Corallococcus caeni: one gene and its partner. The protein of the gene in region 2 interacts with the protein of the main gene of each other region in a pairwise test. Links are inferred from orthologs where the notes say so. Each region holds a gene or a part of one and is shown on either strand. Other genes may lie near its edges.

Region 1 (3,371 bases), on a different replicon or contig from region 2:
TGGACCGCACCACCGTGGAGCGCGAGCTCTTGGGCACCGTGCGCATCGAACCGGACTGGCGCGTGGCCCACCCGGGCCCCACCACGCTGGAGCTGCGCATGGGGCCGGACTTCGCCCTCACCGCCAGTCTCGTCGCGAAGGACGGGAGCAGGCAGCCGCTCACCATCAGCGACCCGAACGCGCCGCAGCGGGCTTGAGCGACGCTCAGCGCACCGTGCGCTTGAGCTGCTCCAGGAGCTGGCGGCTCTCCTCCAGCGCCTCCTGGCAGTGGGCGACGAGCGGCTCCAGCCCCTCCAGCACCCGGGCGTCCGCGCGCTGCTCGATGTCCCAGCACAGCGACTCCAGCGTGGCCGCCCCGAAGTAGGCCGCGTTGGACTTGAGCGTGTGCGCGGCCCGCGCCAGGTTCTCCAGCTCGCCGCGCGCGAGCGCCCCCCGCGCGTCGTCCATCAGCCGGGGCATGCTCTCCAGCGCGGTGTCCACGAGCTCCGGGAGCATCCGCTCCACCTGCCCGTCCAACGACTGCCACAGCCTGTCCAGCGCGCCCGCCTCCAGCCCCCGGATGCGCGGGACGCCCATGCGCGGGGCCTCCGGGACGTGGGCGATGGGGGCGGCACCGGGCTCGCGCGGCAGGCGCTCCCAGGCGCGGCGCAGCGCGGAGATGAGCTCCTCCACGCGGATGGGCTTGCTGAGGAAGTCGTCCATGCCCGCGTCCAGGCACTCGCGCCGGTCCGCCGTCATCGCGTTGGCCGTCATGGCGATGACCCACGGCTGCTCGCTCATGGGCACGTCCTTGCGCAGCTGGCGCGTCGTCTCCAGGCCGTCCAGCTCCGGCATCTGGACGTCCATCAGCACGACGTCGTAGCGGCTGCGCGCCAGCAGGTGGAGCCCCTCGCGGCCGTTGTTCGCGGTGTCCGCCGGGTAGCCCAGCCGGTCCAGCACCAGCAGCGCCAGCTTCTGGTTGGTGGGGTTGTCCTCCACCAGCAGGATGCGCAGGGGCATCTGCTCGCCGGGGCGCGTGTTGAACACGGAGCGCTCGCGCGTGGCGGGCGCGGGGGCGGGCGGCAGGGGCCGGGCGGAGATGAGGTCCTGGGCCAGGCACGTCATCAGCGCGTCGTGCAGCTGCGACGCCTTCACCGGCCGGGGCAGCACCGCGGTGAAGAGGCCCGGCGGCTGCGCGTCGCGCTGGTCATACGACGTGAGCAGCAACAGGGGCAGCTCGCGCGCGTCGCGCTGCTGGCGGATGTTCGCCGCCAGCGTGGGGCCGTCCATCAGCGGCATGCGGTGGTCCAGGATGGCCAGGTCGAAGCGGGCCCCGGACTCCAGCTTCGCCAGCGCCTCCGCGCCGGAGCCCACCTCCACGATGGCCATGCCCCACGCGGCCAGCTGGCGGCCCAGCAGCTTGCGGTTGATGGCGTTGTCGTCCACCACCAGCACGCGCCGGCCGTGCAGCTTCAGCGCGTCCGGGCGCAGGGCCTCCGCGCTGCGCGGGGCCTCGCGCGCCTGGAAGGTGAAGTGGAACGTGGCGCCCCGGCCCGGGACGCCCTCGCTCTCCATCCACAGCCGCCCGCCCATCGCCTCCACCAGCCGCTTGCTGATGGCGAGCCCCAGGCCCGTGCCGCCGTAGCGGCGCGACACGGATTCGTTCAGCTGGTTGAAGGGCTGGAACAGGCCGCCGCGCGCGGCCTCGGTGATGCCCAGGCCGGTGTCCTGCACCGCGAAGTGCAGCTCGAAGAGGCCGCCCGGCGCCAGCGGCTGGCGCGGGGTGTCCACGGAGATGGACACGCCGCCGCGCTCGGTGAACTTCACCGCGTTGCCTACCAGATTGAGCAGCACCTGCCGCAAACGCGCGCCGTCGCCCACCACGGTGACGGGCGTCTCGTCGGTGACGTGGTAGCCCAGGTCCAGGGACTTCTCGCTCGCGCGCATGGCGAGCAGATCCAGCACGGACTCCACGCACTGGCGCAGGTTGAAGGGCTGCTGCTCCAGTTCGACCCGGCCGGCTTCGATCTTGGAGAAGTCCAGCATGTCGTTGAGCAGCCCCAGCAGCGCGTCGCCGCTCTGGCGGATGGTGGACGCGAAGTCGCGCTGCTCGGGCGTGAGCGCCGTGTCCATCAGGAGCCCCGCCATGCCGATGATGGCGTTCATCGGCGTGCGGATTTCATGGCTCACCGTGGCCAGGAACAGGCTCTTGGCCTGGTTGGCGTGCTCGGCGGCCTGGCGCGCCCGCTGGAGGTCGGTGACGTCGTGGTAGATGGCGATGAAGCCCATGGACTGGCCGGCCACCGTCACCGGCAGGGCGCGCAGCTCCACGTCCACCACCGTGCCGTCCTTGCGCACGCGCTTGGTGACGACGTGCACGCGGTCCTTGCGCAGCACTTCGCGCGACGTCTCCTCGGCCTCCGGACGGATGCCGTCCGCGTTGGCCACCAGCTTGAGGATGTTGCGCCCCAGCGCCTCCTGCGGCGTGTAGCCGAAGAGCCGCTCCGCGGCGGGGTTCCACGTCATCACCTCGAAGGCGCGGCTGATGGTGATGATGGCCACCGGGCTGTGGCGCACCACCGCCTCGAAGAACTCCTTCTGCTGCCGGAGGATGGACTCGGCCGCCTGGGCGGCGTCCATGCCCCGGAGCAGCAGCATCCAGCCTGCGTCCTGCGGCACGGCCAGCACGTGCACCGGGTGCACCGGGCCCACGTGGCACTCGGACTCATGGGGAGCGTCACCCGGCAAGGGGACCTGGGGAGGCGTCCAGCCCGGCAGCAAGGCCTGCACCGGCTGGCCCACCAACAGGTCACGGGGCCCCAGCAGCGCCTCCGCGGCGCGGTTCACGGCCACGACCCGCAGGGTCGGGTCCAGGACGAGCACGCCGTCTCGCGTGTGCTCGAACAAGGCCGGATACGCGCTGGGTGGCAGTTCGGGCAAACTTCCCCCTCCGTTCAAGAACTGTAGGTCAGTCCAGGCGCCAGTTCCATGTCATCCACGGAAAACCGTGGAGGTGGGCAGGCGCAGGCCTTTTGACGGCGCTTCGGGGACGGCGATTCAGGGGGTTGGAGTGCTTGCCTGGCCATGGAGACGGTCGGGATGTTTCGGTTTGTTTTCACCTGGCGGTGGGAGGTCTCCCAGGGCGCTGGCGAGGACGCCCCAGGCGATGCGTGAGCGAAGCCAACGGCCGGGCGGCCCGGGTATCCATGCCACGGAGGAGGCCAGGGTGGACAGGCCCGAAGCAGGGTCGCGCAGCGTCACACTCCGCGTCCGGACCTCGTGCGCGGCGAGCGTGGGGCAGCCGGCCTCCGCCAGGTCGCGGTCGAGCGCGGCGGAGGCCTCTGTCAGGGCCGGGGCCGCGAAGGGCTCCAGCAGCCGCGCGTGGAAGGCGG
Region 2 (3,087 bases):
GACATCGCCGCCTCCGTCACCGCCGCAGTGCGCATCACCGAGCGCGGCGCGGAGCGGATGGAGGCGGGCCTGGCGCAGGTGCGCAACAGCGGGCAGAACCTGCGCGAGCTGTCCTCCATCGTCCAGGACAACGCCGCCGCCGTCCGGCAGATCGCCGCCGCGGTGAACCAGCAGAACGTGGGCATCAATCAAATCACCCTGGCGGTGAATGACCTGTCCAGGATGATGGACGACACCGTGGCCCGCATCGGCTCCACGGGCGAGGCGGCCACCACGCTTCAAATCATCTCCGAGCAGCTCTCCAGCGCCGTGGGCGCGTACAAGGTCGAGATCACGCTGAAGTAGGAAACACGAAGGCCCCGAGTCCCCATGAAGGGGGCCCGGGGCCTCGGGTGTTTCAAGCCGGTGCCGTACCGCGGTGCTTTACGCCGGCACGGCCTCGGTGGACTCGGCCTGGAGCTTCAGCGCGTCGTCCACGACGTCGAAGCGGGCCACGCCCCCGCTCTTGAGGGAGCCGAACAGCAGCGCCTCCGCGAGCGGCTTCTTGAGGGTGTTGTCCACGAGCCGCGCCATGGGGCGCGCGCCGAAGGCCGGATCGTACCCGTGCTCGGCCAGCCACGCGCGGGCGGCGGGCGTGAGCGACAGGGTGACCTTCTTCTCGTCGAGCACCTTCTGGAGCAGGCGCACTTCCTTGTCCACGACCTTGAGGATGACCTCGGGGGGCAGGCCGGAGAACAAAATCCAGCCGTCCAGCCGGTTGCGGAACTCCGGCGTGAAGGTGCGCTCGATGGCCTTCTTCGCCCGCGAGCCGTCCACCACCACGCGGGTGTCACCGAAGCCCATGGCCTTGGTGCTCATCTCCTGCGCACCCGCGTTGGTGGTCAGGATGAGGATGATGTTGCGGAAGTCCGCCTTGCGGCCGTTGTTGTCCGTGAGCGTCGCGTGGTCCATCACCTGGAGCAGGATGTTGAAGAGGTCCGGGTGGGCCTTCTCAATCTCGTCCAGCACCAGCACCGCGTACGGGTGCTTGCGCACGGCGTCCGTGAGCAGGCCGCCCTGGTCGAAGCCCACGTAGCCCGGAGGCGCGCCGATGAGGCGGCTCACCGTGTGCTTCTCGGAGTACTCGCTCATGTCGAAGCGCAGGAACTCCACGCCCAGGCTCTGCGCCAGCTGCTTCGCCAGCTCCGTCTTGCCCACGCCCGTGGGGCCGGAGAAGAGGAAGCTGCCAATGGGCTTCTCCGGCGCGCGCAGGCCGGAGCGCGACAGCTTGATGGCGCCCACCATCTCTTCAATGGCCTTGTCCTGCCCGTAGATGACGCCCTTGAGCTCCTTGTCCAGGTTTTGAATCTGGACGCCTTCGCTCGCGGACACGCTCTTGGCCGGAATCTTGGCCATCTTGGAGACGACCTGCTCCACGTCGTGCGCGGAGACGACGCCCGTGCGCACGCCCTCCGGCTTGAGCCGCTCCGCGGCGCCGGCCTCGTCGATGACGTCGATGGCCTTGTCCGGCAGGAACCGGTCGTTGATGTGCTTGGCCGCCAGCTCCGCCGCCGCCTGGAGCGCACCCTCGCCGTACTTCACGTGGTGGTGCTCCTCGTAGCGGCTGCGCAGGCCCTCCAGCACCTTGACGGTGTCCTCCACGCTGGGCTCGTCCACTTCAATCTTCTGGAAGCGGCGGGACAGCGCGCGGTCGCGCTCGAAGGACGCCTTGAACTCCTGGAACGTCGTGGACCCGATGCAGCGCAGCCGGCCCGACGCCAGCGCGGGCTTGAGCAGGTTGGACGCGTCCATGGAGCCGCCGCTCGTGGCGCCGGCGCCGACGATGGTGTGGATCTCGTCGATGAAGAGGATGGCGTCCGGCAGCTCCTGGAGCGCCTTGAGCACGCCCTTGAGGCGCTCCTCGAACTGGCCGCGGAACTTGGTGCCCGCGAGCAGCGCGCCCATATCCAGCGAGTAGACGACCGCGTTCTTCAGCGCCTCGGGCACGCGGCCCTCAGTGATGTGGAGCGCCAGGCCTTCCGCGATGGCCGTCTTGCCCACGCCGGCCTCACCCACGTAGAGCGGGTTGTTCTTGCGGCGGCGGCAGAGCACCTGGATGGTGCGCTCCAGCTCCTTGTCGCGGCCGATGAGCGGGTCGATGCGGCCCGCCTTGGCCTCCACGTTGAGCTGCACGGCGTACGCTTCCAGCGGGCTCTTCTTCTGCGACTCGCCGTCCTCGTCGTCCCCGGCGGGCGTGGGGCGGGACTCGCCCTCGGACTCGCCGTCCTTGCTGACGCCGTGGGAGATGAAGTTGAGCAGGTCCAGGCGGGTGACGCCCTCCTGCTGCAGGAGGTAGAGCGCGTGGCTCTCCTCTTCACGGAACATGGCGACCAGCACGTCGCCCCCGTCGATGTACTTCTGCTCCGCGGACAGCGCGTGCATGGCGGCGCGGTGGAGCACGCGCTCCACGCCGATGGTCTGCTGGGGCTCGGCGTCCACGTCGTCGGGCAGCCGCTCGACCGTCTCCTCCAGGAAGGAGGTCAGGTTCTCCTGCAGGCGCTTGACGTTCGCGCCGCAGCCCTTGAGCACCTCGCGGGTGCGCGACTCACGGGTGAGGGCCAGGAGCAGGTGCTCCAGGGTCAGGTACTCGTGACGCATCTTCCGCGCCTCGTCGAGCGCGGTGCGGAAGCTGGCCTGCAATTCTTTGGCAATCGATGGTCCCGCCACGGTTCAGCCTTCCTCGGGTTCCATGGACAGCCGCAGGGGGAACCCGTTGTCCCTCGCCGCGGCCTCCACTGTCTTGAGCTTCGTCTCGGCGACGTCGTAGGTATAAACGCCCGCCACACCGATGCCGTTGTAATGAACGTGCATCATGATCTGCACGGCATCCGTCTCCGACTTGTGGAAGATCTCCTTGAGCACGGCCACCACGAACTCGCGCGTGGTGTAGTTGTCGTTGTGCAGGAGGACCTTGTAGAGCGTCGGCCTCTTCAACTTCTGCTTGGGGACGGCCTCCGTGACGACCTGGCCGTCATCGTGTTGGTGCTTCTGAGCCATGGGCTTGCGGACTCCCTTGCCTTCGCTGCGCTTTCCCTTTGGCGGGCCTGC

The links. The genes of interacting proteins can lie anywhere in the genome.
Region 1: the proteins of clpA (region 2) and AABA78_RS20155 interact in binary tests that used the Escherichia coli proteins (3 or more experiments, as listed by UniProt). The link is inferred for Corallococcus caeni from one-to-one orthologs.

What each region holds. Positions count from the first base shown.
Region 1 is NZ_BTTW01000004.1:470,540-473,910, reverse strand. Bases 5-3,307 are described here. They hold AABA78_RS20155 (PAS domain-containing hybrid sensor histidine kinase/response regulator), read right to left. Parts: upstream 2,920-3,307; coding sequence 205-2,919; downstream 5-204. Other genes in these bases: AABA78_RS20150 (hypothetical protein), read right to left, coding at 3,037-3,307; AABA78_RS20160 (Hsp70 family protein), read left to right, coding at 5-197. Also shown: more of AABA78_RS20160, read left to right, coding at 1-4; more of AABA78_RS20150, read right to left, coding at 3,308-3,371. UniProt on the Escherichia coli protein: Member of the two-component regulatory system UvrY/BarA involved in the regulation of carbon metabolism via the CsrA/CsrB regulatory system. Phosphorylates UvrY, probably via a four-step phosphorelay.
Region 2 is NZ_BTTW01000001.1:1,922,245-1,925,331, reverse strand. The notes cover bases 66-3,084. They hold clpA (ATP-dependent Clp protease ATP-binding subunit ClpA), read right to left. Parts: upstream 2,707-3,084; coding sequence 424-2,706; downstream 66-423. Other genes in these bases: AABA78_RS07665 (ATP-dependent Clp protease adaptor ClpS), read right to left, coding at 2,710-3,036; AABA78_RS07675 (methyl-accepting chemotaxis protein), read left to right, coding at 66-345. Also shown: more of AABA78_RS07675, read left to right, coding at 1-65. UniProt on the Escherichia coli protein: ATP-dependent specificity component of the ClpAP protease. It directs the protease to specific substrates. It has unfoldase activity. The primary function of the ClpA-ClpP complex appears to be the degradation of unfolded or abnormal proteins.